One region of the Psychrobacillus mangrovi genome, then DNA from elsewhere that is predicted to be linked to it. Evidence: riboswitches for the same ligand, from Rfam matches in the RefSeq annotation. Region 1 holds a riboswitch; each other region holds the start of a gene.
What was found. Region 1 has a riboswitch for lysine ahead of WAX74_RS13165 (Na+/H+ antiporter NhaC family protein). Riboswitches for the same ligand answer to the same signal wherever they lie in the genome.

Region 1 (4,223 bases):
TCTCCGCTAGACAAAAGATGCATGAAGGACATGATTCTTATCTCATTTTAGATATTGGTGATCATATTGATCGTTCCAATATCTTTACTGAAGGTACACTTGGGAAAGGAAATGTAGAGTTATTAAATGAGGCTGGTTATGATTATGTCACCATCGGAAATAATGAAGGCATCACATTAAGTCATGAGGAACTAGACGAAATGTATACAGATGCAAATTTTGATGTAGTTGTCTCGAACTTTACAGATAAAAATGGCATCATACCATCATGGATACTCCCATATAAAATACACAAAACTTCTTCTGGAATTCGGATTGGATTGGTAGCTGCTACCGCAGACTTTGGAATTTATTATGAAAAATTGGGCTGGCATATTCAACAGCCAATCAATCGCTTAAAAGAAGTATGTGAAGAAATAAGAGATAAAGTAGATATTATTCTTTGTATGTCGCACCTTGGAATATCTCAGGACGAAATAATTACAGAGCAAATACCGCAAATAGATGTTATTTTTGGCTCTCATACACACCATTTTTTTGATGAAGGGAAAGTGCTGAATGGTACGTTGCAAGCCGCAGCTGGAAAATATGGAGCCTATGTAGGGAAAGTTACAATAGAATTTGACCATAGCGTTAGGGAAATTACTTCTAAACAAGCTGTTCTTTATCCAATAGAATCACTGGAAATTCCCCAAAATAATGCAGAACAATTAGCATTTTGGCAGCAAATCGGAAAGACTAAGCTAGATTACCCACTTTTTATTAATCAAACATTTTTGAAGAGAGATTGGTTCGAACCATCGAGTATGTCCGGTTTCTTTGGTGAGGCATTGCTTGCTTTTACAGGAGCAGATTGTGCCATGTATCCAGCTGGTATTTTCTTAACTGATTTACAAGAAGGAATCATTACGGCAGGTGATTTGCATAGACTATTACCTCATCCAATCAATCCGTGTGTAATCAGCTTAACAGGAGCAGAATTATTGGAAGCGGTGGAGCTTTCTAAAAACGAAAAATGGCCACTTCTAGAAGTAAAAGGCTTAGGATTCAGAGGGAAATATTTGGGCGCTATGCAATTTCAGCAACTTTTCGAGGATGTAGAAGGGGATGTATACGTAAAAGGAGAACTTGTTCAGCTAGAAAAAATTTATCATCTTGCTACGCTCGATATGTTTACGTTTGGCTATTTCTTTCCCTCTTTTAAATTTGCGAAGAAGCAGTACTTTATGCCCGAATTTATACGAGATGTTTTAAAGTGGTACGGACAAAGACAGGAAAAATAGTCATTTAAAATCCTTCGGTTACATATAGATAACTAGGGGGATTTTTTTTTGTTGTTCTATCGTAAGAAGAAAAGAATCAAGTTTTTAAATATGCAGCGTAAATTAGCCATTTTTTTAGCTTGCTTTATCCTTTCTGTAGCGGGTTTGTTTTATTGGATCAATGCTCGCTTGACACCAACTTATCTGCAATATGCAGAGGTTCAGACGAATAAAATTGCCTCAATGGTTATAAGTAAAGCAATCAATACAAGAATTGCTAATGTGTTAGATGTAAATGACATTATTGAGCATGTTCCATCTGAAAGTGCAAATAATATGGTGACTACAAAATTTAACACGGAAATCATTAACCGAGTATTGTCTGATACGCAAAGTTTAGTACAATCCCATTTAGAACAAGCGGAAAAGGGTAATCTTTCAAGCTTACCTTATTTAGATGATATTGAGTACGATAAACAAACAATGGAAGATCAAGGTGGCGTCGTGTTTTTTGTTCCGATGGGGCAGGCAGCCAATATACCGTTAATCGGAAATTTAGGGCCAAAAATTCCCATTAGATTTCATGTGATTGGAAACGTTCAATCTACCGTCGTACAAAGTATAGATGAGTTTGGAATAAATAATGCCTTTGTAGATATAAGTATCTTATTGAAGGTAAATGTTCAAATTATTGTTCCGCTTGCAAGTAAAATGAGTACCGTCGAGCAAAAGATTCCGGTCGCAATGGGTTTAATACAAGGTCAAGTTCCTCAAATTTATACAAAAGGTGATGGTGGTAGTGCACCTTCTGTAGAAGTACCAATTAATCCAACACCAGTACCAAAATAAGAATGATTGCTTTAGGTTACATTTGATGTTAAAGTAATAGATGCAAAAAATGAATAGGTAGAGGCTGCATTGCTTAATAGTACTATGAGTGAGGATGACAACGAAGATCTTTTAGGAAAGGAAGCTTTGCCGAAACGAAATGTTTTTGTCATAAAACATAAAGTTGGGGTTATTTTGAAGAGGAATAACACTGTCATTTATATGGAATGATATAAATGGCGAGCTACAGAGTAAGGATTAAAGTGCATTCTTGAATTCTATAGTAGAGGCCAGCCAAAACATTTGGTTGGTCTTTTTGTTTACTGTTCTGTGCCTCCACCTAAGAAGGAGGAAATTATCTTGGAAAATACTATTTTTTCTTTATTACCACCTTTATTAGCAATCATTATGGTGTTAGTAACGAAAAGAGTTTTATTATCACTTGGAGTTGGAATTATATCCGCTTCACTTTTAGTGGAAAACTTTGCCCCACTGGATTCTATATTATTGTTATGGGAATCTTTTAAAGTATCTTTTTGGGATGAAGGTTTAAACACATATAATATTTACATTTTATCGTTTATATTATTTTTAGGAATCATTACTGCTTTAGTAAGTTTGTCTGGAGGAAGCACAGCTTTTGCTGCTTGGGCTGTACAAAGAATAAAGACTCGCAGAGGATCTAAACTTCTCACAGCGTTTTTAGGAATTATTATCTTTGTAGATGACTATTTTAATGCGTTAGCGGTTGGTCAAATTGCTAGACCTATTACAGATTCTCATAGGGTTTCGCGAGCAAAATTAGCATATTTTATCGATTCTACGTCTGCTCCTATATGTGTAATAGCACCTGTCTCTAGTTGGGGAGCATTTTTAATAAGTCAAATAGGTGTTATATTTACAACCCATGCGGTTACTACGTATACACCACTTCAAGCTTTTATGTTAATGGCTCCAATGAATTTCTATGTTATTTCTACTCTTGCCATCGTTTTCTTTATGGCATGGACAGACTTTGACATAATGCCGATGAAGAGACACGAAAAAATTGCTGTAGAAACCGGGAAATTATTTGACACGAGTAAACCAAATCCGGGAGAGCTTCAAGGAAATTTTCCAGAAAACAATTATGGAAAAGTAATTGATTTGGTTTTACCGATAGTTACACTGGTTTTGGTAACTCTATTTTCAATGTTTTGGACAGGGTATCAAAATTCAGGGAAACAGCTAGATATATTTACAATTTTTGAAAATACGGATGTTCCTTTCTCTTTATTTGTTGGAGGACTAACTGCTACTTTAATAGCTGTATTATTATACTTACGACAGCTAAAATACAATCCAACGGCAAGGGTAAGCCTTGTTTGGAAAGCGTTAATTACTGGAATTAGTTCAATGTTACCGGCAATATGTATCTTAATATTTGCGTGGTCATTATCATTTTTAATTGAAGCTCTTGGAACTGGAGCATATTTGGCAACTTTAGTTGCTGAAAACAATATTCCAGTGGGTGTAATTCCATTCTTACTATTTGTTCTAACAGCTCTAATGGCTTTTGCAACAGGGTCATCTTGGGGCTCTTTCGGAATACTACTACCTATTGGAGCAAGTATTATAATGGCAATAGAGCCGGAACTATTGTTGCCTGTATTAGCTGCAGTACTTGCTGGCGCTGTTTTTGGTGATCATTGTTCTCCAATTTCAGATACTACGATTATGTCAGCAACTGGCGCAGGAGTAAATGTTATCGATCACGTAATTACTCAGTTGCCTTATGCCATTATAAGTGCAGTCATAGCTGCTATCGGATACTTAGTATTAGGTCTAACTGGATCTGTTATTATTGGATTCGTAACAGTCGTAGTAATTCTAATTGTCTTGTTTACAGTGTGGAATATTTCTTCAAAAAAAGATATAAAACAGAGTTAAAGCAAGCTAACTAAAGCTAACCTAGGTCGTGCGCCGATCCGCTTGGGCCAAAACAATGATTGCCTCCCATCCTCTATGTAGATGAGGGCACTGAAAAACATATATTTTAATGACGTAATTGGTTTTGAAGAAAAATAAGGCACTTTCTGTTCAAAATTAAACAGAAAAGTGCCTTATTTCTTTGTCTATTTCTACGCCATATAT
Region 2 (4,223 bases), on a different contig from region 1:
AATACTTGAGCTTCATCTTATTAAAAAACATGACCCCAAGTACAATGTCATGTTAAAGGACGATAAGACGTATCCATACATTAAAATTACAGCTGAAAAGAACCCTAAACTTATTATTACGAGACAAGTAAAAAAAGATAAAGGGAAATATTTTGGCCCCTACCCTAATTCTCACGCCGCTCATGAAACAAAAAAGCTACTGGACAGATTATATCCTTTACGTAAATGTCAGAAAATGCCTAACCGAGTCTGTCTCTATTATCACATGGGACAATGCTTAGCTCCCTGTGTGAAAAAAATTGAGGAATCCACTTATAATGAAATAATTCAAGAAATAGTTAGTTTCTTGAATGGTGGACATACGACTGTGAAGAAGGACCTGACAGAAAAAATGCATACTGCTGCCGAGAACTTAGAATTTGAGCGTGCTAAGGAATATAGAGATCAAATATCTCACATTGAACAAGTGATGGAAAAACAAAAAATGACGATGAACGACTTTACAAGTAGAGATGTATTTGGATATTCTGTGGACAAAGGGTGGATGTGTGTCCAAGTGTTCTTTGTTCGACAAGGGAAGTTAATCGAAAGGGATGTCTCTTTATTTCCTATTTATCGTGATCCCGAAGAAGAATTCCTCACTTTTTTAGGTCAGTTTTATGCAAAACCCGAACACATCAAACCAAAAGAAATTTTTGTTCCAAATAGTACAGATTTGCATTTGGCAACTGAATTATTAGAAATGAAAGTCATCATTCCGCAAAAAGGAACCAAAAAGAATTTAGTAGATCTTGCAGAAAAAAATGCAGTGTTGGCTTTAAGTGAGAAATTTCATCTTATTGAAAGACAAGAAGAACGTACTATTGGTGCTGTAGAAGAATTAGGCGACTTAATGGGAATTGCAATTCCAAGTAGAATAGAAGCGTTTGACAATTCGCATATACATGGTACAGATGCAGTATCAGCTATGGTTGTGTTTGTAGATGGTAGAGCTTATAAAAAAGATTATCGGAAATATAAAACAAAAACAGCTGCCAAACATGATGATTATGGAGCGATGCGTGAGGTTGTTAGAAGAAGATACACAAGAGTTTTGAAAGAGAACTTGCCTTTGCCAGATTTAATCATTATTGATGGTGGAAAAGGACAAATAGAAGCTGCTAGAGAGATTTTGGAAGATGAGTTAGGATTAGATATCCCTATTGCTGGTCTTGCAAAAGACGGAAAACATCAAACCTCCCAGTTACTATTTGGAGATCCAATGGAAATTATTCCGATGAAACGTACAAGTGAAGCATTTTACCTTTTACAACGTATACAAGATGAAGTACACCGATTTGCGATTACTTTTCATCGTCAGCAACGAGGGAAACATACGATTGCTTCTTCATTAGATGGTATAGAAGGAATTGGACCTAAGAGAAAGACTTTATTATTAAAGCATTTTGGTTCCATCAAGAAAATGCAAGCTGCTACTAAAGAAGAATTCATAAAGGCAGGACTTCCTGAAAAGTTAGCAGATATATTGATAGAGCATTTTCAGAAAAAATCATTGTCTTCTGAATAATCTTATGTTATGGTTGAAACAATTTAATATTCACTTTAAGTGAAGATAGAGGTGCGAATTGGCAAGAGTACTCAGCAGGAGGATGAAAAGATCCTATAATAGTTGAGGAAAGGGTCGTTCGCCGAAACATAGAAAAGCTTTTCCTTTTCTTATGTTGGTTCTGCATTTAATAAATGTAGAATTGTCAGAATGCAATATTCTGGAGGGCTATCTCACATGGACAATTCTTTTGACCGTGTATGGGACAAAGCTTTTCACAATATGTGAGAAGCTTTTTTTATTTAATTATCGTCCCAACTCCAGCGCCTTTTTATTATGATGCAAACTTAGGCGGTTGCATGGAAAGATAATGAAATAAGGGAGAAGATGTTCATGAGTAAAATTGTAATGAAATTTGGTGGTACTTCCGTTGCCACTACAGAAAAAATTGCTAATGTTGCAAGAAGAATTAAAATGGAGAAAGAAAAAGGTAATGAAATTGTAGTAGTTGTTTCCGCGATGGGAAAATCTACAGATGAACTAGTTGATTTGGCAAACGAGCTATCGGATGCACCATCAAAACGTGAAATGGATATGCTTCTATCTACAGGAGAACAGGTCACAATGGCTTTACTGGCCATCAAATTAAGTTCATTAGGAATTGAGGCCATTTCCTTAACTGGATGGCAAGCAGGATTACAGACAGATGACGTACATAGAAATGCAAAGATCCTTACGTTCGATTCTTCCAAAATCTTGGACAAACTTGCGGAAGATAAAGTAGTAATTGTTGCTGGCTTTCAGGGAATATCCACGCAGGAAGAGATTACAACTCTTGGTAGAGGCGGCTCAGATACTTCAGCCGTTGCAATTGCAGCTTCCATCGAGGCAGAAGTCTGCGATATTTACACAGATGTAGATGGAATATATACTTCTGATCCACGTTATATTAAAAATGCTCGAAAACTAGAGCAACTTGAATATGATGAGATGTTAGAGCTTGCTAATTTAGGAGCCGGCGTATTACATCCAAGAGCTGTAGAATTTGCGAAAAATTACAAGATTCCATTACGTGTGCGCCCTAGTTTTAGTGATGAAGAGGGAACTATTTTAAAGGAGGAAGTGGATGTGGAAAATAATTTAGTTGTTCGAGGAGTAGCTTTTGAATCCGATATTGTCCGTTTAACGATTGAATACGAAGTGCCATTTAATGGATCATTAGCTTCTATATTTACGACACTTGCAGCGAATCATATTGATGTTGATATTATCGTGCAGTCGATCGTGGATGGTGTAAAACCTGCAGTTTCATTTTCTATCAAAAAAGATTCCTTAGCGGAGGCAATTACAGTATTGGAAACCAATAAAAAAAATCTTGGTTTTACATTCGCAGACTTTGAAGTAGGACTTGCGAAAGTTTCGATTGTGGGCTCGGGAATGGTCTCTAATCCAGGTGTTGCAGCTCAAATGTTCGATCGTCTTCGGAAGGAAAATATTCCTGTGAAGATGGTAAGCACATCAGAAATAAAAGTATCAGTAGTCGTTCCACAGAGTGATATGATTTCAGCTGCTACTGCCTTACACAGTGAATTTGGTTTAGAAATTGCTTAATAATCAATAAAAAGCAATGTACAGTTTCGTACATTGCTTTATTTGCATTATGAAATGGTAGTTTTTAGGTCCCATTTAACATGAAAAGTGACAACTCCATTTTTCTTTTGCTGTTCGTCATAGCATTCTGTTAAAAAACCACCAATTTTCTGCTGTTGTTCAGCTAAAAACCCTGCTTCTAATCGATGACTTCTACTTTTCCCGCTTTGCGGTAAATTAAAAGTTTGCAAGGTATAAAAAGCGGAATCTTTTGTCGTTTTATCTAACTTTAAAATTCCCCATCCTGCTTCGTTAAAGAAAGAGGATGCCTCTTCCATCGAATAAAGGGGGAATTTGCGGGCAAGGTCTTTTCCTGCCCAATATAAAATATCTTTTTCATGTTTTCCGAGAATAGAAGCAAGAACGTGATCGCGTAATAATTCATATCCAAAGGAAGTTACATGTGAATGTTCCTTTTCATCCAAGTAGCAACCCTTCTTTCTAATCTATATTCTAATATTCTAGTTTATTTTATCATAAAAAAATTTCCCTTGGTAAGGGTATATAGTATGTGAAAAATTAAACGAATCATTATACAAAAATGAAACATTAAACATTTTGAAAAAACGGAAAGATACCTTGACGCTCTAAATTGTTGAGAGTACAATGGATATGTCATAAATTCGTAACATGATGATGTGTGCACGGAATGAAACCTATTGTTCTATTACAATAGTAATCATTGCGTCAATGTAAATCTGAGGGGGGTAACTGTTTTGTCGAAAGATCGCGAATTTTACTGGCGCCGACTACATTCACTATTAGGAATTATTCCTGTTGGATTGTTTTTGACGCAACATTTGATCATTAACCATTTTGCTACTAAAGGACCAGAAGCATTTAATGGGGCAACACACTTTATGGAGAGTCTTCCATTCTTATTATTCTTGGAAGTCTTTGTAATTTACTTACCGTTGATGTTCCATGCATTTTACGGAATTTATATTGCATTTACTGCAAAAAATAATCCGAAAAACTTTGGTACACTTCGTAACTATTTGTTCATTTTACAACGTTTCACTGGAAT
Region 3 (4,223 bases), on a different contig from region 1:
ACACGCAACAAAAAACGGCTCAAAATATTTGAAGCTGATTCCTGCGACGGTTTTTGTTTGGAAGTATAGTTCTGTTACACCTATTACATTCAGTACTGACGTATCTTTAATATTTATAATAAATTGGTTTCCAGTAGCTGGTAAAATATTTCGTACCACCTGCGGCAATACTACATGAAGCATCGTTTGGATATGATTCATACCAATTGCTTGTGCTGATTCAAATTGTCCTTTATCAATGGAAATGACACCACCACGAACAATCTCGGCCATGTAAGCCCCTGTATTAATAGATACAATAAAAATAGCTGCAGCAGTTCTGTCCATATCAACACCAAAAGCTAAAGCAGACCCATAATAGATAACCATCGCTTGTACGATCATCGGTGTTCCACGGAAAAATTCAATATACATTGTTAGAATGGCATTTACTATTTTCAAGAAAATTCGTTTTGCTTTTCGTTCTGGCATAGGGATTGTTCGAATAACTCCCGCCAGCAAACCAATAATGGCTCCAAAGATTGTACCAATGATAGAGATTAAGAGCGTCATACCTGCTCCACGTAGGAACATCGGCCAGTTATTGGTAACCATTGATATTATATACTCAATGCTCATACTTATCCTCCTCATAAATTAAACCGACTGCAAAGAGATGCAGCCGGTATCACTTCATCTTTATTCAGAAGCTGGTTGATTTTTAATGGCAGTATCCATAATGTTTTGACGATCTTCTTCTGATATTCCCGCCAATATATCATTAATTTGTTTTGTTAAGTCACTGCCCTTTTTGAGTCCAACTGCAACTGCTGTTTCTTCTTCATCCGCAACAAATCCATCGGTAAATTCAACCATCGCAAAATTTTCGTTCGCTGATGAAGCACTAATTCCTTCCGGACGCTCGGAAACATAACCATCTAGCATTCCAGACTCTAATGCAACACGCATTGCTGGGAAATTATCCATCGCTGGTTGTTTTTTTACACCTTTAATTTGGTCAATTACACCGTAATGTGAAGTATTTAATTGTCCTGACACTTTTGCTCCACTGAAATCTTGGATAGAAGTAGCTCCTTCATAAGGTCCACCTTTTTTAACTACCATTACAAAATTAGAAGTGTAATAGTTTTCAGAGAAGTCGATTGTTTGTTTACGCTCTTTTGTAGGGGACATTCCCGCTATGATTGCATCAATTTTATCTGATTGTAACGATGGAACAAGTCCATCCCATTCTGTTTTAACGATAACTAGTTCTTTACCTAATCCGTCTGCAATTCGTTTTGCAATTTCTACATCATATCCACCAGCATATTCTGCGTTTCCATCAATCTTCACTCCACCATTGGAATCATCTAGTTGTGTCCAGTTAAAAGGTGCATAACCAGCTTCTAAACCTACTGTAAACGTATCTGCTATTGCTTCTTTAGTATTATCAGTTGAAGATCCTGAAGTTTCTGTTGCATCCGTTCCACATGCTGCTAGAAGCATGATGATTGACACGAACATTGCTAGAACTATTAATTTGTTTTTCATTCTATTACTCTCCTTTTATATAAGATTATGTTTTTGACTACTAAAAAAGGACAACTTACACAAAAAAAGACCTGAGATGAACTCAGGTCGCAATATGTATAGTTGCCCTAAATCCTCTACTTTTCCCAAATGAGATAGCACACCACTACAAACCGGGATGTTTATAGTGGACAGTCCTGTAGTTATTCACTACAGACCCAGCAAGTAATACCGAGAATTATTACAAACTTCGGCGACATTTCCTTCTCCCTAGAATCATGGCTTCTCAAACTCCACTAAGGACTGTTAAACATCGCGCCTCTACCCCACTGTATAAGTGAGGTCGTATTCAATTATTGTCCATAGTCTACAACACGAATGAATATCTGTCAATCACTCTAGAAGTAATAACAAGTTTCTGAATTAAAAATAATCTTTTAAAAGTAAATGCATTTTTTCAAATGCAGTAGCAAATAATAAACTCTATCCGACTAATCGTTTAAAAACCTTGATATTAGTGGTATAATAGGATACGGATGAAGTGGTAGACGAATTTATTAAAAAAATGGAAGTGAGTTTTTTTATGAACTAATACAAAAAAGGAGATGATATTATGGGATCTGTCAAAGTAGCAGATCACAAAGTGTCAGATGAGATGAAAGATGATTATTCATTAGATAGAGTGCCTCGAGATCAAAGGAAGATGGGTTGGTTTAGTGTTACCAATATCACATTTGGTATCGCAACGGCAATTTTTTATTTTCAAATGGGAAGCGTTATGGCACTTCAATTCGGAGCCATAAATGCTATCATATCCTCCATATACGCGATAATCGTTGCCGGTATACTCGGAACGTTCATAGCTTATCTATCAGCCAAATCCGGGATGAACGTTAACTTATTATCAAGAGGCGGAGGTTTTGGTTACATAGGTGCATCGTTAACCTCATTCATTTATGCAACAAACTTTATCATGTACTGTGCATTTGAAGGCCTGATTTTAGTTTCCGCAGTTCACACCTTCTTCCCCGCCCTACCTGAATGGGCACTAATTATTTTCTTCGGATCTATTGTTATTCCATTAAATTGGTTTGGTATTAAACAACTAGATAAATTACAAAAATGGTCTTTACCGATTTTCGGTATTTTTTTATTATGTGCCATTATAATGTCATTCTTCACTCCATCCGTTTATGAAGGAGCATTTTGGACGTATATGCCAGAAGGCGTGCAGGTGGGTGGCCAAGCTTTACTACTTTGTATAGGAATGCAGCATGGAATAATGGGTCTGACAGCTTTACTTTCTTCAGACTACGCGCGTTTTCTTAAACCAAAGGATCTTAAAATAGGCTCTCTAGCAATAGGCTTTATTCCACAAATCTTCTGTTTTGGAGTTATGGGTGGTCTTGGTATATGGTTCGGTGTTCGTTTAGGTGAACCAAATCCAGGTGTTTATATCGTTCTACTCTTAGGGCTCGGTGGCGTATTATTCACCATGTTAACTCAACTTAGAATTAACGTTACCAATATCTACAGTAGTTCCCTATCACTTGCTAGCTTCTTTGAGAACGTATTTAGATTTACGCCAGGCAGACGATTTTGGGTTGTTGTCTCAGGATTATGTGCAATAGGATTAATGCTAGGTGGTATTGTGGATCATTTAGATACAGCAATGACATTCCAAGGAGTCTTTTTACTTGCTTGGGCATCGATACTAGTTACGGATGCCATGATCGTGAAAAAACTATTAAAAATTGGTCCTGGTTATTACGAGGCTCGACACAAATATTTATATAAATGGAATCCTGTTGGTGTAGTATCTTTACTTATCTCAAGTGGTTTGGGTACAATAGCCGCACTAGGATATATGGGATCATTTTTGGAAAGTACTGCAGCATTCTTTGCAGCAATTTTAGCAGCTATAATCACCGTGATTTTAGCCGTTTTTACAAAAGGTAAATATTATAGCAAAGAGCTTCCAAATGACATTCCTAAGGAAGATTATATTGCATAATAGTTAAAAAGATATTTTCTATCCGCAACTATTAACCATTCAATCAGCTTACCCTTCATTTTTTAACTTCCAGATAGCCTTCTTATAGGCATACAATTCGTTTTATACTATATTCTCACTCTTTTAGAAGGAAGAGTTTATAGTAGGCTGGTTGCCTATTGGTTGCTCTACTTATTCCCTCAACAGATTTATGCTTCGAATTTTATCATTTAATATATCATCTAATAATAAAACAGACACTGCCTGATCGGTATAATACAACTAACTAATGCACCTTGTATCTCTACAGGGTGCATTTTTTATTAATTGTCTTTGTTAACCTTCGTCGTTGTTTTTCAAAGAAATAATCTGTTCATCTAGTACAATGCCAACCGTACGTACGCGCGCATGCGGCGTGTAAGGCGTACATCCAGATAACACCTACTGATATAGTTTTCTATTCATTTCATCACAATATTGAATATAGAATTATTATTTTGAAACTTTGTACTTTTTACTAGTAGATTCTTGCTGTCAGCTCTAATGCATAATTAATTAGAATTATAAACCAAACGATATGGACTCTTTACTTCCACAAAACCATATACATAAAAGTACAATATTTTATAAAAAAATGAATACCTTTTCTAGAGGGGGAATGCGATGAAAAAGATGTGGTTTTTGGGATTTGGCTTTTTTAGCATTAGTTTAGGGTGGT

Region 2: it holds a riboswitch for lysine, as region 1 does, so the genes downstream of both, WAX74_RS06860 (aspartate kinase) here and WAX74_RS13165 (Na+/H+ antiporter NhaC family protein) in region 1, are expected to answer to the same signal.
Region 3: it holds a riboswitch for lysine, as region 1 does, so the genes downstream of both, WAX74_RS16570 (transporter substrate-binding domain-containing protein) here and WAX74_RS13165 (Na+/H+ antiporter NhaC family protein) in region 1, are expected to answer to the same signal.

The regions. Positions count from the first base shown of each region.
Region 1 covers NZ_JBAWSY010000009.1:125,712-129,934, forward strand. The annotation lists gene WAX74_RS13155 (bifunctional metallophosphatase/5'-nucleotidase) at 1-1,283, shown strand, start outside; gene yunB (sporulation protein YunB) at 1,332-2,111, shown strand; lysine riboswitch at 2,162-2,345, shown strand; gene WAX74_RS13165 (Na+/H+ antiporter NhaC family protein) at 2,451-4,019, shown strand.
Region 2 covers NZ_JBAWSY010000003.1:197,248-201,470, forward strand. The annotation lists gene uvrC (excinuclease ABC subunit UvrC) at 1-1,567, shown strand, start outside; lysine riboswitch at 1,606-1,785, shown strand; gene WAX74_RS06860 (aspartate kinase) at 1,940-3,157, shown strand; gene WAX74_RS06865 (YslB family protein) at 3,205-3,621, opposite strand; gene WAX74_RS06870 (succinate dehydrogenase cytochrome b558 subunit) at 3,913-4,223, shown strand, end outside.
Region 3 covers NZ_JBAWSY010000017.1:7,719-11,941, reverse strand. The annotation lists gene WAX74_RS16575 (amino acid ABC transporter permease) at 1-618, opposite strand, end outside; gene WAX74_RS16570 (transporter substrate-binding domain-containing protein) at 679-1,533, opposite strand; lysine riboswitch at 1,661-1,844, opposite strand; gene WAX74_RS16565 (purine-cytosine permease family protein) at 2,126-3,526, shown strand; gene WAX74_RS16560 (SLC45 family MFS transporter) at 4,169-4,223, shown strand, end outside.